Regions from separate parts of the Streptomyces sp. NBC_00377 genome, predicted to be linked through region 1. Evidence: riboswitches for the same ligand, from Rfam matches in the RefSeq annotation. Region 1 holds a riboswitch; each other region holds the start of a gene.
What was found. Region 1 has a riboswitch for cyclic di-AMP ahead of OHS71_RS22025 (M23 family metallopeptidase). Riboswitches for the same ligand answer to the same signal wherever they lie in the genome.

Region 1 (7,540 bases):
GTTCGCGCCCCGGCCCGAGTTCCGGCCGCTGACCCGTTTCGAGGGACAGGGGCTGGACAAGGGTCACGTCGTGAACGATCTGCTGTTCCGCCGCGTACAGCATCGCGTCCGGCCCGGGGATCTCTGACCGGGGCAAGGCCCCGATCAAGGGATCGACCAAGGGATCACCGACCGACCTCCCCCTCCACCACAGTCCCCTCCCTCGTTAGGGTCGATGCCGTGGCCTTCAGTCCTCCGTTCCCGCCCCATCCGCCGCATCCCGGCGGCGCGCCCGAGGACGGTGTGCTGCGCCACGCTCACTGGTGGCAGCGCAGGTCGGTCCGGTACGGGGCGCTGATCACCCTGCTCGCGCTGTCCGGTCTGGTCATCCTCGCGCTGGTGCGCGAACAGACCGGCACGGAAGGATTCCTGGTCGGGCTCGGGCTCGCCGTGCTGCCCGTGCCGTTGCTGGTCGCCGCCTTCCGCTGGCTCGACCGGGTCGAGCCGGGCCCCTGGCGGAACCTGGTGTTCGCCTTCGCCTGGGGCGCGTGCGCGGCGGCCCTGATAGCCATCATCGCCAACAGCTTCGCGACCCGCTGGATAGCGACCGCGACCGCCGACCCGTCCGGCGCGGACACCCTCGGGGCGACCGTCATAGCGCCCGTCGTCGAGGAGTCCGCCAAGGCCGCCGCCGTCCTGCTGGTGTTCCTCTTCCGCAGACGGGACTTCACCGGGATCGTCGACGGCGTGGTCATAGCCGGGCTCACCGCCACCGGCTTCGCCTTCACCGAGAACATCCTCTACCTCGGCACCGCGTTCGGCACCGACCAGCTCACCGGCGACACCGGCATCGCGTCCGTGACCGCCGCGACCTTCTTCGTACGCGTCATCATGTCGCCGTTCGCCCACCCCCTGTTCACCGTCCTGACCGGCATCGGCTTCGGCGTCGCCGCGCTCTCCGGGAACCGTCAGCACCTGCGGCGCGTGCTGCTCCCGCTGTGCGGGCTGCTCCTCGCGATGGGCATGCACGCCCTGTGGAACGGCTCCTCGTCGTTCGGCGAGTTCGGGTTCTTCGCGGTGTACGCGGCCTTCATGGTGCCCGCGTTCGGGCTGCTCACCTGGCTGGCGGTGTGGACACGCCAACGCGAGCTGCGCACCGTGCGCGAGGAGCTGCCCGCCTACGCGGCCGCGGGCTGGCTCATGCCGGCCGAGCCGTACGCGCTCGGCTCGATGCGTGCCCGGCGGCTGGCCCGCGAGTACGCCGGCCGCCACCTGGGCCGGCCCGCGGCGCGGGAGGTCGCGCGGTACGAGGCGTACGCCACGTCCCTCGCGTTCCTGAGGCACCGCGGCCGCCGGGGACGGGCCGACGCCGACTTCGTCCTTCGGGAACGGGAATTGCTCAACGAACTGTGGCGCCGCCAGGACATCGCCCGCCCCGCGCTGGACCACGCGGCCCGGATGACGGCCCCGCCGGTACGGGTGGTCGCGCCGCCCTGGCCGGTGCAGGGGGTGTACGGGTACGGCCGGGGGACGGTTCACGGCCAGGCACCGGCGTACGGCCACGCACCGGCGTACGGCCAGGGACCGGCGTACGGCCAGGGACCGGGATACGGCCAGGGCCACAGCGCCGGATTCGGGCACCCGGCAGGACCGGGATACGCCCAGCCGGCAGCTCCGGGGTACGCGCACCCGGCGGGACCGGGATACGGATACCCCGCAGCGCACGGACCCGGACCCGGACCCGGATTCGAGACCGGCCCCGGGTACGAATCCGGCCCCGGCCCCGGCCCCGGACCTGGCCCGGGGCAAGGATTTCCGGCGGGGCCCCGTCCCAACCCCCACCCGCATCAGTAGGCCGAGCCGCAGCAGGTCAGGCCGACGCGGGCCGGTCAGAGGCAAGTCGGACCGACGCAGGTCGACCCAACGCGGGTAGAGCCGACACCGGAGCTCGGGTCAGGCCCACGCCCAGGTGATGCCGAAGCCCGGGTCAGACCGGAGCCCGGGTCAGGCCGAGGCTCGGGTCAGTCGGGTGAGTTCATCCTGGGTCAGTTCCAGCTGTGCCACCCCGAGCAGTGCCGGCAGCTGCTCGATCGTGCGCGCGGACGCGATCGGGGCTGCCACCGTCGGCCGGGCCGCGAGCCACGCCAGGGCGACCGTGGGGATCTGTGTGTCGTGGGCCTGGGCGATCTCGTCCAGGGCGGTGAGGACGTTCCGGCCCCGCTCCGTCTCCAGGTGCTTGGCGGCGCCGGCGGCCCGGGGGCTCTGCACGGTCGTACCGGGCCGGTACTTGCCGGTGAGGAAGCCGGAGGCCAGCGCGGAGTACGGGACGGCGGCGAGGCCGAAGCGGGCGGCGAGGTCCTGGAGGCCGCCCTCGTAGGTGTCGCGCGAGACCAGGTTGTAGTGGGGCTGGAGGGCGACGTACCGGGCCAGGCCCTCGCGGTCGGAGAACTCCAGGGACTCCTGGAGACGCTCGGGCGAGATGTTGGAGGCGGCGATGTGGCGCACCTTGCCCGCCGTCACCAGTTCGTCGAGCGCGCCGACGATCTCCTCGACGGGGACCTCGGGCTTGTCGAAGTGCGTGTAGTAGAGGTCGATGCGGTCGGTGTTCAGACGGCGGAGCGAGGCGTCGGCGGCGGCCTTGATGTTGTCGGCGGACAGACCGGGGAACGCGGGGTGCTGGCTGACCTTCGTGGCGATCACGACGTCGTCGCGGTTGCCCCGGGCCTTCACCCACTTGCCGATGAGGGTCTCGGACTCGCCGCCGCTGTTGCCCTCGACCCACGCCGAGTAGGAGTCGGCGGTGTCCACGAAGTTGCCGCCGGCGGCGGTGTAGGCGTCGAGTACGGCGAAGGAGGCCGCCTCGTCCGCGGTCCAGCCGAAGACGTTGCCGCCGAGGGACAGGGGGAAGACCTCGAGGTCGGAGGAGCCGAGTCGGCGAAGAGAAGTCATGTTCCGTTTCAACGGACGCCGGTGGCCGGCCCATTCCGGGCGTGACGCGAAGAACATGTGAACGGCGCCGGTGAAGTGCGCCGGTGAATGGCGCAGCCCCGCAGCCGTCCGACGCGGAAGGCGTCAGGGCTGCGGGGCTGCGTCAGCGGGTCGGGAGAGCCGGGTCGGCGTGTCCGAGGAGGGACCGCCCGGGGTGTCGGAGGGGGACGGCTCAGGGGTTGAGGCCCTTGCCGCGCAGCCAGGCCGCCGGGTCGATGCCGTCGGAGCTGCCACCCGGGTGGACCTCGAGGTGGAGATGGGCTCCGGTGACGTTCCCGGTCGCGCCCACCCGGCCGATGACGTCACCGGTGGCGACCTTCTGGCCGACGCTGACGCTGATCGACGACTGGTGGCAGAACCACAGCTCGGTGCCGTCGTCCAGGGTCAGGATGGTGCGGTAGCCGTAGGAACCGGCCCAGCCGGCCTCGGTGATGGTGCCGCTGTGGACGGCCTTGATGAGCGTGCCCGTGGGCGCGGCGAAGTCGAGGCCCGTGTGGTAGCCGGAGGACCAGAGGGAACCGGCCTGACCGAAGGTCGAGGTGATGGTGTACGAGGAGGTGGGCAGCGTGTACTGCTTGGCCAGCTCGGCCAGGCGCGCGGCCTCGACCTTCGCGGCGGCTTCCTCGGCGGCCTTCTTCTTCGCGGCGGCGGCCTTGGCCTCCGCCTCCTTCTGGGCCTTGGTGACGGCGTCGGCCTCGGCCTTGGCCGCCGCGGCGAGGGCCTTGACCTCGACCTGTGACTGCTGAGACTCGGCCTGCGCCATGATCCGGCTGCGCAGGGCCTCACCGGCGTCGGCGACGCTCTCGTCGGCGTCCACGGCCGCTTCGGAGCCGAACCCGGCGAGGGCCGGCGCGGCTTCCTGGGCGGGTTCGTCGTCGGAGATGAGCGAGCCCACGTTGGGCAGGTCCGGCATCGAGATGGAGACCGGGGCCTTGCCGGTGTTGGCGCTGGCCATGCCGCCCGCGCTGACGGCGGCAATGACGCCGACGCCGAGGACGGTGGAGCTGCGGGCGAATCCGCCGCCGCGCTGCTTGGCCACGCGGTGCTTGCCGCGTACCGGGCGAATGGAGTCCGCGGTGGGGTTCCACTCCTCCCACGGGCCCTCGTCGGTGCGGTAGTCGCCGTAGCCGAAGGTCTCGGTGGACCGGCTGGGCGCGTACGGGGCCTCGGGGGCAGGCGGGTTGGACGCCACGCGGGCGCACTCCTTTCCTTCCGTCGCCTACCGGGTTAGCTGACGGGTTCGGAGCGGGAAGGTCTCCTACGCGCGTATACCGGTCGTGGACTCTGCGAGTTCACGACGGCTTCCGCGTGATTCACCCCAAGGTGGTGGTTCCCCGGTTCCCTTGCGGGATTCGGCACGTGCCGCACGGAGCCGACTCTTGTGCCGGCTGGGACGACCGCGCTGCGTTATCGAACGTTAATAGACCCGGGGGCGGGATTCCAAGCCGTTCTTCTTGATCAACAACATTTCTGGCCTGGACCTTTCAGGCCACCAGTGGTGAAAAACGGGCGAGTTGACCACGCGCCGAAGGCGCTTCGACATGCCCTGGAAACGCCTCGGTAGTCACAGGAGTTTTGATGGTGACTCAGTCGTTATGCGCTGGGCGGTCGACCGGTCACCAAGAGTGAGGGAGCGGTCGGTGAACGCACCGAAGGCCGGAACCCTTTCGGATTCCGGCCTTCGGCCTATCAGTAGCGGGGACAGGATTTGAACCTGCGACCTCTGGGTTATGAGCCCAGCGAGCTACCGAGCTGCTCCACCCCGCGGCGATGAACACAACTGTACGCCATCAGCGGGGCAGAAAGCACATCGGTTGTCCCGTGGGGCTCCGGCGGCCTCAGAGGAGATGGCCGTTCGGGCCCTTCGCCCGCTCCTCGTACTCCGGGAGCACGAGGACGTCGACGCCCCGGGACGTCAGCAGGCCGGTTCCGTCCGCCTCCGTGACGAAGGTGTCCGGCTCGCGCCAGGCCGTGACCACCCTGCGCACCCCCGCGTCGAGGATGAGCCGGGCGCAGGGGGCGGGGCGGGAGGAGCGGCGGGCACACGGTTCGAGGCTGCTGTAGACGGTGGCCGTGGGCAGACGGGGGTCGGCGGGGTCGAGTTTCGCGAGGGCTGCCTCCTCGGCGTGCACGACCGGGTCGCCGGCCTCGCGGGAGTGGCCGCGCGCCAGCTCCGTGCCGTCGGCGGCCACGATCACCGCGCCGACGCTGAAAGCGGTCCGCGACGGCGGGCAGTCGGCGGCGAGGGCGCAGGCGAGGGCCAGCCAGTGACGGTCGGCCGCGACGGGCAGCAGGCCGGCGCCGGGTGCGGTGGGCTCGTAGCGGTTCAGGACGACGTCCTCGATACGCCGGGTCTCCACCAGGCGGAGCCGTCCGCCCTGGTAGGCGCCCGGGCCGAACAGCCGGGGCGCGTGCGGGTCGCCCACGAACAGCGGGGCGAGGACGAGCTGGAGTTCGTCGGCGAGGCCCTCTTGGAGCAGCTGGGTGTGGACGGTTCCGCCGCCCTCGACCATGAGGCGCCGTACACCGCGGACATCGTGGAGGTGTTCGAGGAGACGGCGCCAGTCCAGTTCGGGGCCGAGCGCGACGGCGTCCGCCGCGATGCCGAGCGCCCGGACCCGCTCGGCGCCCTTCTCCGTCGTGTACACGACCTTCTCGCCGCCCGTGTGCCAGAAGTTCGCCGCCGGGTCGAGTTCGCCGAAGCCGCTGACGGTGACCTTGAGCGGGTAGGGCGGCCGTCCGGCGGCCACCCGGGCGGCGCGCCGCTCCGGGGAGTTCACCAGGAGCCGGGGGTTGTCGGCGCGGATCGTGCCGGCGCCGATGAGGATGGCGTCGACGGAGGCCCGTACCTCGTCCACGCGGTCGAAGTCGGCGCGGCTGGAGAGGAGCAGACGTTCGGGCGTGGTGTCGTCCAGGTATCCGTCGAGGGACACGGCGGCGGACAGCAGGACGTACGGGTACGGCATCGACGCGGCTCCCCGGCTCGGTCCGACGGCGGTCTGACGGCGCTCTGACGTGCAGTGACGTGCCCTGACTCGATCGGGGCGCCGGGCCGACGACGGTGCTCTTGGTTCAAGTTTGTAACAAACCTACACTGGGTGGCATGACGACCCGCTGGCTCACCCCCGAGGAGCAGCGCGCCTGGCGCGCGTACGTTGCCGGCTACTCCCTCCTCGAGGACGCGATCGACCGGCAGCTCCAGCAGGAGGCCGGCATGCCCCACCTGTACTACTCCATCCTCGCCAATCTCTCCGAGACACCGGAGCGACGGCTGCGGATGACCGACCTGGCGGAGCGGCTGAAGATCACCCGGAGCCGGCTGACCTACGCGGTGTCCCGGCTGGAGAAGGACGGGCTGCTGCGGCGCGAGGAGTGCCGCTGGGACAAACGCGGCAGCGTCGCGGTCCTGACCGACGAGGGCATGACGGTGCTGGAGGGCGTGGCGCCCGGCCATGTCGGGACGGTCCGCGCCGCCCTCTTCGACCGGCTCACCCCGGAGCAGGTGGGACAGCTGGAGGAGATCTTCACGCAGGTCGCGCGCGGGCTCCAGGAGAACGACGGCGAGGCGGCGCCCGAGGATCTCCCGTGGCGCCGGCGTTCGTCGCCGTGCTCCGGAACCTCGTGAGCCGCGCCACAATCCAGTTGCTTCAAATTTAAAGCATGGGGTAGGGTCTCGAATCGTTGGATCTGCTTCAAATCTGAAGCACAAGGCGGTCCAGTGCCGCCTTGTCACCGTCCTCCGGACCCGGGAGACCGCATGCCCGACACCCCCGCCGCCACCCCCCGCGCCCGCGTCCGGGTACCGCTGCGCTTCCCCGACGGCTACTCCGTCGACGCCGAACTCGTCACCTTCCACGGTCTCGCCGACGGCCAGGAGCACGTCGCCGTCGTCCTCGGCGAGCCGGCGCCCGGCGTCACCCCCCTGGTCCGGCTGCACTCCGAGTGCCTGACCGGTGACGTCTTCGGCTCCGCCCGCTGCGACTGCGGGCCGCAGCTGCGCGAGGCGGTCGAGCGCATAGCCGTCACGGGCGGTGTCCTGCTCTACCTGCGCCAGGAGGGCCGCGGCATCGGCCTCTACAACAAGCTCGACGCGTACGCCCTCCAGGACCAGGGCCTGGACACCTACGAGGCGAACGCCGCGCTCGGTCTGCCCGAGGACGACCGGGACTACACGGCCGCCGCCCAGATGCTGCGCGCCCTGGGCATCACGGCCCTGGACCTGCTGTCCAACAACCCCGACAAGGCCGAACAGTTGCGGGACCTGGGCATCGACGTCCAGGACCGGGTCCCGACGGGCGTCTTCACGACCCCGCACAACGTCCGCTACCTGCGCGCCAAGGTCCTCCAGACCCAGCACACGCTGCCGCTGGCCGACCTCACCGGCTTGAGCGTGGGCTGACGGCCGGCGGCCCGAACGGGCCGTCCAGCGCGGCCCACTGGAGCAGCATGACGGTCTTGGCGTCCGCGATCGCGCCGGTGCGGACGAGGTCGAGGGCCTCGGCGAAGGGGAGTTCGACCACGGCGATGTCCTCGCCCTCGGCCGCCACGCCCGCCGTGTCGACACCGGGGGCGC
Region 2 (7,540 bases), 990 kb from region 1:
CGACGACGACCGTGGTGAACGGCACGCGGGCCGGACCGCGTGCCGGAGCAGGCGCCGGACCACCCGCAGGTCCTGCGTCTCCGTGCCTCCGAGCGGCCAGGTCAAGGAGGACCGACTTCGGATCCGTGCCCTCCGGAACCTGCGCGAGCAGCGTCCCTATCGGTCGGCCCGCGCGTCTGACCAGCACGAACACCTCACCGGGCGTGACGGGAGGGCTGCCCGGACCGGGTCTCAGCACACCGCTGCCGTCCAGCTCCAGCTCGGCGACCTGTACGGGCCGGATGCCGAGGAACCTCTGCATCTCCTGCTGCACCCCTCTTGCGCGGGACATGAACCCCCCTTGTCTCATGACCGTCCTGAGCGTGCTGACCGTCGTGATCCGAAAGCGCTCACCGGACACACCGTTCCCGCCGGGCCGGGGCCCGGGCGTCGTGGCGGGGGTGACCGTCACGACCGGCGCAGTCGGCCCGCACTCTTCAGGGTCCGTGCGGCCGCCGCGGCGAGCCCGGGCCGGTTGCGCACGAAGTGGTGTGCCCGGCGGGACGGCTCACGGCTGAGCCAGTGGAGCGCCGCGCCCACCCCCGGTCGCGACCACGCACCCTCGTAGACGGGGATCTCCCCGGTCTTCAGCGAGTCCTTGTACTCGGCCGCGCCCCGCCCCAGGTCGAGCAGGCCGATGCCCTCGGCGGCGGCCGACTCGGCCATCCGCAGATGCAGCACCAGGCCGGGCGAGAACTTCGCGAACTCCGGTTCGTAGGAAGGGAACCAGCAGGCCAGGACGGTCGACGAACGCAGGCCGAAGTGCGCGGCGATCGGCCGGCCGCCGGCGTAGAGGACGGAGAGCGTGCCGCGGCACTCCGGTGCGCGCGTCTCGGCGAGCGCGTACACGAGCCGGGTGATCCACTCCTGCGCGAAACGGTCGCGACGGCCTGTCCTGCGGTACTGCGCCGACTTCCATGCCATGAGCGTGCGCAGCGCGGCCGGATCGCGTTCGTCGAACACGAACCGCAACTCCCCGACCTGACGGCCGAGCCTGCGCTCCTTGGCCAACGTCGTCTTCAGGAACTTGGGCGACTGGGCACGCAGTACGGACTCGTAGGTCTCGTAACCCTTTTCGACGTCGATGACATAGGAGGCGTACTCCTCGGCCGCGTACGGCGTGAACAGGCCCTGTTCCGCCTCCAGGTTGTCGAAGGCGAAGCTCGACAGGGCGCACGCCCGCATCAGTTCGCCGGCGTTCAGTCCGAGACCCGGGGCCAGCACCGCGCCCTGAGCGTCGGCGACGCCGTACGCGAGTGCCCGGCCCTGACCGAGCCGGCCCCGCTCGTGGGGCAGGAAGCCGACCGGCTCACGCCCCTCGTACACCACCGCCACGCGCGCGTGCGGCCGTACCGGGCCCGCGGCGTCGGTGAACTCCGGTTCCATGAAGGGGTTTCGCGGAAGCGCCGACGCGGCACGCAGCGCGCGCCACCGCTCCCTCTCCCCCTCGCCGAGGTCCTGCGGCCTCAGCACACGAATGCGCCCACTGCTCAACCTGACCCCCCGATCAAGTCCCCCCTGGACACCTGGACGGTACCGCTCCACCTGTCATCGCGGTAGGTAGCATCCCAAGTTGTTGCCAACCGGTGCAGAGGCCGTCAACCATCCGCTACCCGGCGATGTGGCGGCAAGCCGTTCCCCCGGGTCGGGCAACCGCCGGTTCGCCGTCAGCGGGCCGTGATAAACCCGCCGTCGTCCCCAGTCGGCCCGCCACCGACCCGCGATCGCCCCGCCGGTCCCCGGCCGGTCCGGCCATCGGCTCCCGGCCGGTCCCACCGTCTTCCGCAACCGGCAACCGGCAACCGGCAACCGGCAACCGGTGGCCGCAGCCGCAGCCGCAGCCGCAGCCGCAGCCGCAGTCAGTCTTCAGCCAGTCGTCCGGCAGTCGTACAAAGCCAGTCCTGCAAGGGGAGTTGGCAGAACCGGACAGGACATGACCGTCGTCCGGTTCGCGTCGAACCCGAGGGGTGTGGGATCCGTATTCTCTGATCATGGCCGCACCCACCGCATATGCCGCGCGCACCGCGTACTCCCTCATCGCCACCGACCTGGACGGAACGCTGCTCCGCGGCGACGACACCTTCTCGGACCGGTCGCTCGACGCGCTCGCGCGGGTGGTGCACTCCGGCGCACGCCACCTGGTGGTGACAGGACGGCCCGCGCCCCGGGTGCGCCCACTGCTCGACCGGCTGCACAGCAGGGGGCTCGCGGTGTGCGGGCAGGGCGCGCAGTTGTACGACGTCGGCGCGGACCGTCTGCTGTGGTCGGTCACCCTGGACCGGGAGCTGGCCGAGACCGCGCTCGGCAAGATCGAGGCCGAGGTCGGGCAGCTCTACGCGGCCGTCGACCAGGACGGTGTCGACGGGCTGACGCTCATCGAGCCGGGCTACCGCATGCCGCACCCGACGCTGCCCGCCCTGCGCGTCGGGCGGCGCGACGACCTGTGGTGCGAGCCGATCAGCAAGGTGCTGCTGCGCCACCCGAGCCTGTCGGACGACGAGTTGGCGGCCACGGCCCGTTCGGTGGTCGGTTCGCTGGCCACCGTCACCATGTCAGGGCCGGGCACGGTCGAACTCCAGCCCTGCGGGATCACCAAGGCGACGGGTCTGGCCCTGGCGGCCGAGGTCCTGGGGCTGCGGCCCGAGGACACCCTCGCCTTCGGGGACATGCCCAATGACATCCCGATGTTCGACTGGGCGGCCCGCGGAGTCGCCATGGCCAACGCCCATCCCGAGCTGAAGGCGGTGGCCGACGAGGTGACGACGTCGAACGAGGACGACGGCGTGGCCGTCGTCCTCGAACGACTGTTTCCGTGAACGGGGCGGTCCGTACCGGCTGAAGCGGTCAGTCCCTGTGGAACCGTCCGTGCCGACGGGCCGTACCGACGGGAAGGTCAGTACGCGCCGAACACGTTGTCGATCGAGCCGTACCGCGCGGCCGCGTAGTTGCACGCGGCGGTGATGTTCGCGACCGGGTCGTACGAGTCCCAGGACGTGCCCTCGACGTGGTAGGCGCGGAAGGTCGGGTCGATGACCTGGAGCAGCCCCTTGGACGGGATGCCCGCGGCCGCGTTGGAGTCCCAGAGGTTGATGGCCTGGGGGTTGCCCGAGGACTCGCGGATGACGTTGCGGTAGATGCCGTTGTACGTCCCCGGGATGCCGTGCTGCCCCATGACCTGGAGGGAGGCGCGGATCCAGCCGTCGAGGTTGTTGGCGTAGCCGAGGCTGGAGGCGGTGGTGACGGTCGGCGTCGCCGCGGAGGCGCTGGTCGCGCCGATGAGCGGGAGGGCGAGCACGGCCGCGCCGGTGACGGCGACGGTGAGCGTGCGGACGAGACGGTTGCGGCGCGGCTGAGCGGCAGCGGGCATGACGAATTTCCTCTCCGGCGCCTGCGAGGTGAGCTGTCGGGTTCGGGCGGGAGCTGCCCGGTCGCCTCCTGACGGACGCGACTTCACCCCGAGCCGTACCGGCTGTGCGAAACGTCTGAATTATCCGAGACGTCCCGACTTCCGGTTCGGCGGCTTACCTGGTTCCCCCGCTCCTGCCGAGCGTTCTGGATGGGTGGTTCGGGCGGCGGCAGGATTCGGCGTTCCGCCCGACAGGCCGGGAACGTATGCGAGAGCACATGTCCGGAACAAGTACCGGATTCACAGATGACCCCTATTGACCTTGGTCTGTGACCTATGGGGTGCTTGATCCTTTGTTGGTGCAAAGCTTCAACTCGCTTGGGGAGTGCGGAGAATCGGTGAAGGGTGATCTTCCGGTGGGCCACTGTGCGGAGTGAGCCAACTCACCAGCGTTCACAAGACTGGCTAATCGGGCATTAGGTCCAACTCATCGTTAAAGCACCGGCGGTGGGTGCCAGGTGGGAAGCGGGGTGCAGGGCCGGTACGCAGGGGGCCTCGGGGAGGGTGTCCCGAAAGATCCCCAAGGGTCCCGGAGAGTCCCCTGGGGTCCCGAAGGGTCCCGAAGGGGAGGCCGTGATCATCGTCACGCGGAAGGGGAGGGCCGCCCCGCCGGAGTGGTGGCACCCTCGGCGCGGGACATGAATCAACACATCCCGGCAATTCTATTGATGTCCGCTCATCTGAGCTGATCAAAAACATATCGGGTGTGATCCGATACCGCCTGGCCTGCGTGGCACCTCCGGGGCGGGCCATTCGAGCCCGGCGGACGTGGGGGCTATCGGTGATCGAAACGTGACCGGATACGCTGACTTGAGTGATGGCAGAGACCTATCGACAAACCGCGTAATCGCCAGTAGACACCAGCAGACAGGAGACCCCTCGTGACCGTCGTCGGGCCGTTCGGGCTGAGCGTGCGGGACCAGGCTCTGGAAGCCGATGTCCAGGCCGGATTGACGGCTGTCGAGGAAGGCTTGCTCGAGGCCACCAAGAGTGCGGTCCCGTTCATCACGGAGGCCGCCCAGCACCTCGTACGAGCGGGCGGGAAGCGGTTCCGGCCGCTGCTCGTGGTGCTCGCGTCGCAGTTCGGGGACCCCTACGCGCCGGGTGTCGTGCCCTCGGCCGTCGTGGTGGAGCTGACCCACCTGGCCACGCTGTACCACGACGACGTGATGGACGAGGCCGCCGTGCGGCGCGGGGTGTCCAGCGCGAACAGCCGCTGGGGGAACTCCGTCGCCGTCCTGACCGGCGATTTCCTCTTCGCGCGTGCCTCCCACATCCTGGCCGACCTCGGGCCGGAGGCGGTGCGGGTGCAGGCGGAGGCGTTCGAGCGGCTGGTCACCGGCCAGATCCTGGAGACCGCGGGTCCCACGGACGGGCGGGACCCGGTCGATCACTACCTCGACGTGCTCGGCGGCAAGACGGGCTCGCTGGTGGCGGTGGCCTGCCGCTTCGGGGCGATGATGTCGGGCGCCGACGAGACGGTCGTCGACGTGCTGACGCAGTACGGAGAGCGGCTCGGCGTCGCCTTCCAGCTGGCGGACGACGTCCTGGACATCGCGTCCGACTCCCACGAGTCGGGCAAGACGCCGGGGACGGACCTGCGCGAGGGCGTTCCCACGCTGCCCGTGCTGCGGCTGCGGGAGCGGGCGGCACGCCTGTCCCTGCCCGAGGACATCGCCTTGTGCGAGCTGCTGGACTCCGACCTGAGCGACGACGCCCGGCACACCGAGGCGCTGGAGGCGCTGCGGGCCCACCCGGCGCTCGAGCAGGCCCGCCGGGACACCGTGCGGTACGCGAAGGAAGCCCGCTCCGCGTTGGCGCCGCTGCGGGAGTGCGACGCCAAGGCGGCGCTGATGGAACTCTGCGACGCGGTGGTCCACCGGGCGGGGTGACCCCCGCCGTCCCGGCCTGACGCCCCGGCACCCGTCGGTGCCGGGCGAGCCCTGCCCCTCCGGGCCGGCCCCCTCTGACATCCGTCGGTGCGGGGCGGCCCTTGCCCCCCCCTCCGGGCCGGCGGCCGCTGACACCCGTCCGTGCCGGGTGACCCCTGACGACCCGCCCCTCCGGGCCGGCGGCCGCTGACACCCGTCGGTGCCGGGTGACCCCTGACGACCCGCCCCTCCGGGCCGGCCGCCCCCTGACGCCCTTCCGGGCCGGCGGCCCCTGACACCCGTCCGGGCCGGGTGACCCCCGGTACCCCTACGGGTCGGATGCCACCTCGTCGCCTTCGTGTCATACCGCAGGCGTATGTGGAGTTGAGTCCTCGGGTTGACGCTTCGTCGTGGCTCATTTGGTCAGATGGGAACCACGGAAAACACCACTCCTCACCGATTCGGGTGAGAATGGCGGCTTGGGGTGGGGACGTTCACAGCGTGAGATGACCAGCCGCCGCCGACGACGGAGGTAAGGCACACATGGCACCGAAGGCATCCGACGACACCACGACCGGCGCGGAGCCGACCGGCGGGGAGGCCGACGACCTGCGCCTCGGACGGCGCAAGGCGGCCCGGTACATCGTCCCGGTCACCGTGATCGGTGTCGCGGCGGCGACGATCGGCCTGGTTCCGGCGCTCGCCGACTCCGGCGACCCCGACCTGCCGAAGATCACCGCACAGCAGCTCCTGGACAAGATCGCGGCATCGGACGTACAGCAGCTGTCCGGAACGGTGAAGATCACCACCGATCTCGGGCTGCCCGACCTCGGCGGGCTGGAGAGCGGACTCCTCTCCGGGGTCGCTCAGCAGGGCGGTGACGGTTCGTCCGCCGACCCGTCCGCCAAGCTCACCGAACTCGCCGCCGGCACGCACACCCTGCGCGTCGCCGCCGACGGCCCGGACCGGCAGAAGCTCTCACTGCTGGAGAACGCCGCCGAATACAGCGTCATCCACAACGGCAAGAACGTGTGGGGGTACGACAGCGCCTCCAACGAGGTCTATCACTCCACCGTCGACGAGAGCTCCGGGAAGGCGGAGGCGCCCGTCCCCGCCACGCCCAAGGACCTCACCGAGGACGCCCTGAAGGCGGTCGACGACACGACCTCCGTGACGGTGGACGGCACCGTCCAGGTCGCCGGCCGGGACGCCTACAAGCTGCTGGTCAAGCCGAAGCAGTCCGGTTCCACGGTCGGCGCGATCAGTGTGGCCGTGGACGCGAAGACGGGTCTGCCGCTGAAGTTCACGCTGACTCCGGCGAGCGGCGGCGCCGCCGTCGTGGACGCGGGCTTCACCCAGGTCACCTTCGCCAAGCCCGCCGCGTCCACGTTCGACTTCACCGCTCCCAAGGGCGCGAAGGTCACCGAGGGCGACGAGCCCGGCAAGGCCGACGAGGGCAAAGCCGGGGAGACCGCACCGGGGCACTCCGCCCTGCCCGGCCTGCCCGGCGGCCTGGCGAAGGACCTCGAGGGCCAGGACGGCTCCGAGGGCCCCGACGTCCTCGGCGAGGGCTGGACGTCCGTCGCGGTCTTCGGCACCGGCGGTGAGGGCATGCCCTCGGGCTCCGAGGCCGGCGGCGACCTCGGCGGCTTCCTCGGCACCCTGGGCGACAAGGTGTCCGGGAAGTTCGGCTCCGGCACCGTGTTCTCCACCCGTCTGATCAACGCCCTGATGACGGACGACGGCAAGGTGTACGTCGGCGCCGTCACCAAGGACGCCCTGGTGAAGGCGGCGAACGCGGCGAAGTAGGCGGTACGGCGCGGGAGGCGGAGGCCGCGGGAACCGTCCTACGGGTACCGGCACGACAGGGTCCTACGGGCACCGGAGACGGGAAATCCGAATGGGGAAGCCGATGGGGGAGTCAGTGCGGGAGCCCGTGGAGGACGGGGCCGTCATCCACACCCGCGCTCTCACCAAGCGCTACCGCGGTGGTCAGCTCGCCGTCGACGGTCTCGACCTGACCGTCCCGGCGGGCAGCGTCTTCGGCTTCCTCGGCCCCAACGGGTCCGGCAAGACCACCACCATCCGCATGCTGATGGGGCTCATCGAGCCCACGGCCGGCTCGGCCCGCGTGCTGGGGCAGCCCATGCCGCGGGCCGCGCGCGCCGTGCTGCCGCACGTCGGGACCCTGATCGAGGGCCCCGCCCTCTACGGGTTCCTCTCC
Region 3 (7,540 bases), 520 kb from region 1:
GAAGAGGTCGTCGCCCACGATCTGGACCTTGTCGCCCAGCTTCTTGGTGATGACGTTCCAGCCGGCCCAGTCGTCCTCGTACAGCGGGTCCTCGATGGAGACGAGCGGGTACGCGGAGACGAGCTCCTCGTAGTACTCGGTCATCTCGGCGGCCGAGCGGGACTTGCCCTCGAACTCGTACTTGCCGTCCTTGTAGAACTCGGACGCGGCGACGTCGAGGGCGAGCGCGATCTGCTCGCCGGGGACGTAGCCGGCCTGCTTGATGGCCTCGAGGATGAGGTCGAGCGCGGCGCGGTTGGACTCCAGGTTCGGGGCGAAGCCGCCCTCGTCGCCGAGGCCGGTGGACAGGCCCTTGGTCTTCAGCACCTTCTTGAGGGTGTGGTAGACCTCGGCGCCCCAGCGCAGGGCCTCGGAGAAGGACTCCGCGCCGATGGGGGCGATCATGAACTCCTGGATGTCCACGTTGGAGTCGGCGTGCGAGCCGCCGTTCAGGATGTTCATCATCGGGACGGGCAGCAGGTGTGCGTTCGGGCCGCCCAGGTAGCGGAACAGCGGCAGGTCGCTGGCCTCGGAGGCGGCGTGGGCGACGGCGAGCGAGACGCCGAGGATGGCGTTGGCGCCGAGCGAGCCCTTGTTGTCGGTCGCGTCCAGGTCGAACATCGCCTGGTCGATCAGGCGCTGCTCCGTGGCGTCGTAGCCGACGAGCTCCGGGCCGATCTGCTCGATGACGGCGAGGACGGCCTTCTCGACACCCTTGCCGTGGTAGCGGTTGGGGTCACCGTCGCGGAGCTCGATGGCCTCGAAGGCACCGGTGGAGGCGCCGGACGGAACGGCGGCACGACCCGTGCTGCCGTCGTCGAGGCCGACCTCGACCTCGACCGTGGGGTTGCCTCGGGAGTCCAGGATTTCCCGGGCTACGACGACGTCGATGGACGGCACGAGCATCTCCTTCTTGGGATGTGACGCTGGTTGTGCGGGGCTCACGGGCCTTGACGCGCCCTTGCTGAGCCCTGCGACTAGAGCCTAACCGCCCCGGGGCCGTCGGCAGCCGACCGACCGTCCCGTGGACAGACAGACGGTACCTATTGTTTCCGCCCGGAACAAAGGGGGTGGCCGGTAAAGGACGGCAGGAAGTCGCCGACAGGCGGAAGAGACGCCCCTGAAGGGACGCAGGCAAAGAGAAACCCCGCTCCGGTGCGTACGGGGGAACACGCACCGGAGCGGGGAGCCCGTGGGGACGGGGGGATGACCCTCACGAGGTCGTCAGTGTGCCGACCCCGGATATGAGGGCGCTGTGGCTTCTCGGGGAGCCAGGTGTCACTTCAGGTGCAGCTGCTGGCCCGGGTAGATCAGGTCGGCGTCCGCGACGATGTCCTTGTTCAGCTTGAACAGCTTCTCCCAGCCGCCCTTGACCTTGTGCTTCTCGGCGATGGAGCTGAGGGTGTCGCCCTTGACGACCTTGTACTCGCCGTCGCCCTTCTTGACCTTCTTGCCGGTCGGGGTGGTGACCGTCTTGGAGGCGGCCGGGCGGTCGGCCGAGCGGGAGGAGCTCTGCTTCTCGGTCGAGCGGGTGGTGCTGCCGCTGTCCGAGGAGCTGGAGGAACCGGACGAGCCGGAGGAGCCGGTGTCCGAGGAGCCGCCGCCGTTGTAGGCGGCGCCGGACAGGCCGGTGCCGCAGACGGGCCAGGCGCCCTTGCCCTGGCCGGCGAGAACCTTCTCGCCGATGGCTATCTGCTGGGACTTGGAGGCCTGGTTGGCCTGCGCGGCGTACTGGGTGCCGCCGTACGCGGCCCAGGTGGAGGCGGAGAATTGCAGACCGCCGTAGTAGCCGTTGCCGGTGTTGATGGACCAGTTGCCGCCGGACTCGCACTGGGCGACCGCGTCCCACTCGGAGGCGGTGGCGGCGGAGGCGTTGCCGGCCGCCATGAGCGGGGCGGCGATGGCGACACCGGTGACGCCGGCGAGCGTGGCGACGCGGGTGGCCTTGGAGGGACGGCGGTGCTTGCCCTTACCGGAAAACAGCATGGTGGATCCCCTCACCGACGCCTGCGAGGTGAGCTGTCGGGTTCGGGCCGTGTGAGTTGCCCGGCCACTCCTCGTCCGCCGGAGCACTGCTCCGTGGGAGGTGTGGCTTCACCCCGAGCCGTTCCGGTCGACCACCCCGGCCCGGCACTTACCTTGGGTCCCCCGCTCCTGCCTACGGCGCTTGACGCGACGACTGTTCCCGTACCGCCGCTGGCAGGATTCGGCGTTGCGACGGTCGGGGCTCGGGTTGCCGAGCGGCCTCGACCGTAGACACGCGATCGACGGAATTTCAAAGACGATCAGGGCTTCTGAGACTCATCCCACACTTTCACCAAACCGGACATTCGGCGCGAAGCGTGACGTGAACTCCCGCTGTTTTTCTTGGGCTTTGCGCCCTATTCCACCCCTGTGTCGAGGGTCTGACCGGGGGCGATGTCGCTCGGGTCGGCCCCGATGAGGTCCCTGTTCTCGTCATACAGGGCGCGCCATCCCCCGTCGAGGTCAAGGGAGTCGGCGATGGACTCCAGGGAGTCGCCCTCCTGGACGAGATAGGTGGCCGCGGCGTGCCGGCCGCCGGACGCGGCGGTGGCGCCGTCCACGGCAGCGCCGGTCGCGCTCTTGGGCGCGGCCTCGTCGGCGGTGGCGCCGCGATGGCGGCCGGAAGTGAGGGAGCCGGTGTCGACGAGACTCCAGGAGCCCGCCGCCTGCCCGGAATTGTCCGAGTCGTCCACTTCGGGAGACGCCGTGACCGAGCCGCCGCCCGCCTGCGCGCCACCCTTGCCGTGGGCACTCGCGGACCCGCCGGCCGTGCCGGACCCTCCGGGAGCGGCGGAGGAAGAGGACGAAGGGGAGGAAGCGGATGCCGAGGGTGAACTGGGGGAATCGGCGGACGAGTCGGACTTACCCGACGATCCGGCCGAGGCGCCGTCATCGCTCGACGAGCCCGAGGAGCCCGACAACCCCCGGGACAGGTCGGACAATCCGGAAGACCCGGATGAGTCGGACGAGCCCGACGAGCCGTTCGCCACGCCGGTGTCCACGCTCAGCGCGCCGTTCTCCTTGGTGAGCCCGGAGGTCAGCCCGCAGGTGCCCCACGCACCGATGCCCTGCGCCGCCAGCACCTTCTGCGCCACGGCGATCTGCTGGTTGCGGCTGGCCAGGTCGGGGCTCGCCGCGTAGTCGAGGCCGCCGTACGTCTCCCAGTCCTTCTGGGTCAGGCTCAGGCCGCCGAACGCGCCGTCGCCCTGGTCGGCGCTCCACGAGCCACCGGTCTCGCACTGCGCCACCTTGTCCCACACCGTGCCGTCGGCGGCGCTCGCGCCGGAGGCGGCGAGCAGCGGGATGGCGATGGCGGAGCCCGTCACTCCGGCCGCGACAAGGAGAGCCGGGGCCTGGCGGGGGCGACGGTGACGACCGTTCCCGGAGAGCATGCGAGGGGCCTTTCTCTGGACAGCACTGACCGGCGCGGCGGGTTGGACCGATGCGTCGCACCGACGAGTGAACGTATCGGCAGACGATCACTTGTCACAAGTTAATGCCGCGCAGATCACGTGAAGATCACAGAGTTGAGGGTCGGTCACCTTTCTTCCGCCGAACGGTCACACTCCGCCCGACATCCGGTCGGAAAGCGTCGTTCATGAGCCGGAACGCACCGGAGTGAACTCCACCGGAAGGGTCCGCAGGCCGCGCATGATGAGCCCGCCGCGCCACCTCAACTCGCCCGGATCCACGGCCAGTCGGAGGTCGGGCAGCCGGGTGAGGAGGGTGGCCAGCGCGGTCTGGCCCTCCAACCGGGCCAGCGGCGCCCCCAGGCAGTAGTGGATGCCGTGGCCGTAGCCGAGATGCTGGTTGTCGCGGCGGGAGAGGTCGAGGGTGTCGGGGTCCCGGAAGCGGGCCGGATCACGGTCGGCGGCCGCGAGGACGACGAGGACGGGGTCGCCCGCCGCGATGTCCTGTCCGCCGATGACGAGCGGCTCGGTCGCGAACCGCCAGGTGGCCAGTTCCACGGGACCGTCGTAGCGCAGGAGTTCCTCGACGCCGGTCTCCAGGAGGGTGCGGTCGCCGCCGTCCTCGGTGAGCGACCGCTGGAGGCGTTCTCGCTGCTCGGGATGGGTGAGAAGGGCGTAGGTGCCGTTGCCGATGAGATTGACGGTCGTCTCGAAGCCGGCGAACAGGAGGATGAAGGCCATGGCGGCGGCCTCGTTCTCGGTGAGGTGCTCGCCATGGTCGGAGGCGCGGATCAGACCGGAGATGAGGTCCTCGCCGGGCGCGGGCTCGGCCGGGAGCTCCTCGCGCTTGCGGTGGATGAGTTCCAGCAGATATCCGCGCATCTTCTTCACCGACCGCGCGACCCCGCCCCTCGGGCCCCCGCCGTGCCGGATCATCATCCCGGCCCAGTCGCGGAAGTCGTCCTGGTCCTCGCGCGGGACGCCCAGGAGGTCGCAGATGGCGTAGATGGGGAGCGGGAAGGCGAAATCGTGGATGAGGTCGGCCTCGCCCCCGGCGGCGAACCGGTCGATGAGGTCGTCCGTCAGTTCCTGCACCCGGGAGGCGAACTCGGCGACCCGGCGGGGCGTGAAGGCCTTGCTGACGAGCCGTCGCAGCCGGGTGTGGTCCGGCGGGTCGATGTTGAGCAGATGCGTCATCAGCTCCGCCTTGCGCTCACCGGGGATACCGGTCTTGCCCTTGGCGTGCGCCGGTTCGTCGTGATGGGCGGGATTCTTGGAGAGCCGCTGGTCGGCGAGGGCCTGTTTCGCGTCGGCGTAACGCGTGACCAGCCAGGCCTCCACACCGCTGGGCAGCACGGTGCGGTGCACGGGGTCGTGCTCCCGCAGCCAGGCATAGGCCGGATAGGGGTCGGTGGCGAATTCCCAGGTGAACAGCTCGGGGGCGGGCGGGGCGTCGTACGAGGGGCGAGGCAGCTCGGTCACGCCCTGACGGTAGCGGGCATCCCGGAGGCCTCCGCGAGGGCCCGACCCGATACCCGCCGAAGTGCCCGACCAGGACGGCCTGCCCGACCCGATACCCGCCGAAGTGCCCGACCAGGACGGCTTGCCCGACCCGGTACCCGGCGAAGTGCCCGACCGGAACGGCTTGGCGGGACGGCGCGCCAGGCCGGAACGGCTTGCCCCACCGGGACGGCGCGCCCGGATCAGGAGGCCGCCGTGCTACTCCTCGACTCCCTCCACTCCGCCTGCCCGCTCCGTTCCCTCGATTCCCTCGGCGGCCCGGACGGCGTCGCGGTACGCCCGGGCTGCTGCTCGTAGTGCCGCCTCCGGGTCTATGCCCTCCGATTCGGCGCGGGCCGCCAGGGCCAGCAGTTCGTAGCCGATGCCCTCGGCAGCGGGCAGCGGCACCTCCAGTCGCGCCGTGCGGGCCCGGGACACCAGTTTCGTCGCGAGGGCCAGTCCGGGCTGGTGCAGGGGGACGCCGTCGGTCACGGACTCGCGCCGCTTCTCCGCCGCCTTGGTGCGGAGCCAGTGCTCCTTGACTTCCTCGGGGGTCGTGGCCGTGGCGTCGCCGAAGACATGGGGGTGGCGGTGGATGAGCTTGGCGACGATCGTCCCGGCGACGTCGTCGACGGAGAAGGGGGACTCCTCGTCCTCCTCGGCGATGCGGGCGTGGAAGACGACCTGGAGCAGGACGTCGCCCAGCTCCTCGCGGAGTTCGTCGCGGTCGCCGTCCTCGATCGCCTCGACCAGTTCGTACGACTCCTCGACCGCGTACTTCGCCAGGCCCTTGTGGGTCTGCCGCGAGGACCACGGGCACTCGGCGCGGATGCGGTCCATGACCTGGACGAGGTCGAGGAGCCGGGCGCCGGGAAGGTCGTAGGAGGCGGGGAGCAGCTCCAGCTCGGGCATCGACACGCGGCCGGAGCCGGCCAGCCGGGCCAGGCCGTCCGTGAGGGCCGGTTCGCCCTCGCCGGTGGCCACCACCACGACCGTGCGGCCGCCGGAGCAGGCGGCGAGCAGTTCCTCGGCGGCCGGGGAGGCGTCCTCGACCGTGATGCCCGCGTCCCGCAGATAGGGCAGCTGCGGATGCGCGCCGTCCGCGCACAGCACCCGGTCCGCCGTGCGCAGGGCCTGCCAGGCGGGCCAGGACAGCAGGCCGGGGGCGACCCGGTGGCTGGTGGTGAGCAGGACGACACGGCCGGGGGCGACGTCCTCGGCGCGGGCGACGGCGGAGCTGGATGCGTTCACACCCCGAACGTAACCCACGCCCGCCGACGGCCCTCCGAGTTGTCCACAGGACAGGTCAGCCGGTCATACGATCACACGGGCCCACCCGCTCAGGGGGCCGGGCGGCCGCAGATCCGGGTGGTCACGTGGGCGGGCGGCCGGATGACCGGGCGGTCACGTGATCCGTCACGTGGTCTGCTGTGTCCCCGCCGCCGAGATCTCCCGTACCCAGGGCGTCTTCGCGTCGACGCGGGCGACCTTCTGCGCGTCCCAGTTCCCGTAGCGCGGGTTGAGGTCCACGCCGAGTGCCTTGGACGCCTTGGACAGGGCGTTCCAGAACGCGGGCTGACTGGTGTTCGTGCCGAGCTCGGCGGCGAGTTTCTGCGCCTCCAGCTGGAGGTGAAGGTTCTCGTCGAGGCGCTGCGGCGGAATGCCGTACTGCTGGAGCCACGCCGCTTCCAGGCCCTTCGCGCCGCCCGCCTGCTGCTCCAGGCCGGCCCGCATCTCCTGGACCTCCCGGCGGCTGACGGAGATGCCCGCGTCCTCGGCGGCCCGGTGCAGCACCTTGTCGAGGACCATGCCGTGCAGGGTGTCGCGGGCGAGGGTGCCGGTCTGGGCGACGGCCTGCGCGTACTGGGCGTCGTCGGTGACCGCGGCGCGCTGGGCGGTGCGCACCTCGCTCACCCGGTTCTCCAGCTGGGCGACGGTGATCCGCTGGCCCCCGACGACGGCCGCCGCGCCCGGATGCGCGTCGTTCCCGCAGGCGGCGAGGAGAGGGGCCGCCACGATCGCGGCGGACAGCAGGAGCGCGGTGCGACGACGGCGGTGCAAGGGAACCTCCCGAGGAGATTGTGCGACGGTGCACAAAGTCTTGCGGTGATCGATGTTAGGCAGTGGGGCGGCTGGGGCCAACCCATTCGACCAACGATTCACCAGGACTTCCGGCACCGCCGCGCCCGCCCGCCGCCCGCTCGTCGGTGCGAGGGCTCAGCCTCGCGCGTCGACCGCGTGCTCGACGGCGTCCGCGATGCCTGCGCGCAGTCCGTCGCCCGTGGCGACCGTGCGCACGTTCACGCTCGCGTGGGTGGCACCGCCCACCAGGACGAAGTCGACCTTCTTGTACTGCGGCGCCGTCGCCCGGGCCGCCGTCACCTCGGGGTCTCCCACGGCCAGGACGACGTCGCAGGAGCGCTGGAGGAGACCGTTGAGGAAGGGGCGTGCGTTGCCCGTGCTCTGTTCTCCGGTCACCGGCGCGTAGCTCACGCGCGCGTGCGTCTTCCGGGACGCGTCCTGCATGCCCTGCCAGACGGTGGCCGCGGTGCTGTCGGCGGTGATGC

Region 2: another riboswitch for cyclic di-AMP. It lies ahead of OHS71_RS17550 (transglycosylase SLT domain-containing protein); the one in region 1 lies ahead of OHS71_RS22025 (M23 family metallopeptidase).
Region 3: another riboswitch for cyclic di-AMP. It lies ahead of OHS71_RS24305 (transglycosylase family protein); the one in region 1 lies ahead of OHS71_RS22025 (M23 family metallopeptidase).

The regions. Positions count from the first base shown of each region.
Region 1 covers NZ_CP107958.1:4,892,713-4,900,252, reverse strand. Annotated here, with positions in the region: gene trmB (tRNA (guanosine(46)-N7)-methyltransferase TrmB) at 1-127, shown strand, start outside; gene OHS71_RS22035 (PrsW family intramembrane metalloprotease) at 220-1,833, shown strand; gene OHS71_RS22030 (aldo/keto reductase) at 1,984-2,928, opposite strand; gene OHS71_RS22025 (M23 family metallopeptidase) at 3,140-4,159, opposite strand; cyclic di-AMP (ydaO/yuaA leader) riboswitch at 4,169-4,335, opposite strand; tRNA gene OHS71_RS22020 (tRNA-Met) at 4,661-4,734, opposite strand; gene OHS71_RS22015 (dihydrofolate reductase family protein) at 4,806-5,933, opposite strand; gene OHS71_RS22010 (MarR family winged helix-turn-helix transcriptional regulator) at 6,071-6,592, shown strand; gene OHS71_RS22005 (GTP cyclohydrolase II) at 6,725-7,366, shown strand; gene OHS71_RS22000 (NUDIX domain-containing protein) at 7,344-7,540, opposite strand, start outside.
Region 2 covers NZ_CP107958.1:3,898,045-3,905,584, reverse strand. Annotated here, with positions in the region: gene OHS71_RS17565 (glycosyltransferase) at 1-331, opposite strand, end outside; gene OHS71_RS17560 (GNAT family N-acetyltransferase) at 448-1,512, opposite strand; gene OHS71_RS17555 (HAD family hydrolase) at 2,031-2,855, shown strand; gene OHS71_RS17550 (transglycosylase SLT domain-containing protein) at 2,933-3,406, opposite strand; cyclic di-AMP (ydaO/yuaA leader) riboswitch at 3,410-3,621, opposite strand; gene OHS71_RS17545 (polyprenyl synthetase family protein) at 4,327-5,337, shown strand; gene OHS71_RS17540 (LolA family protein) at 5,860-7,125, shown strand; gene OHS71_RS17535 (ABC transporter ATP-binding protein) at 7,229-7,540, shown strand, end outside.
Region 3 covers NZ_CP107958.1:5,414,002-5,421,541, reverse strand. Annotated here, with positions in the region: gene eno (phosphopyruvate hydratase) at 1-945, opposite strand, end outside; gene OHS71_RS24305 (transglycosylase family protein) at 1,318-2,025, opposite strand; cyclic di-AMP (ydaO/yuaA leader) riboswitch at 2,029-2,215, opposite strand; gene OHS71_RS24300 (transglycosylase family protein) at 2,421-3,455, opposite strand; gene OHS71_RS24295 (cytochrome P450 family protein) at 3,660-4,955, opposite strand; gene OHS71_RS24290 (nucleoside triphosphate pyrophosphohydrolase) at 5,193-6,224, opposite strand; gene OHS71_RS24285 (SurA N-terminal domain-containing protein) at 6,390-7,034, opposite strand; gene OHS71_RS24280 (hypothetical protein) at 7,191-7,540, opposite strand, start outside.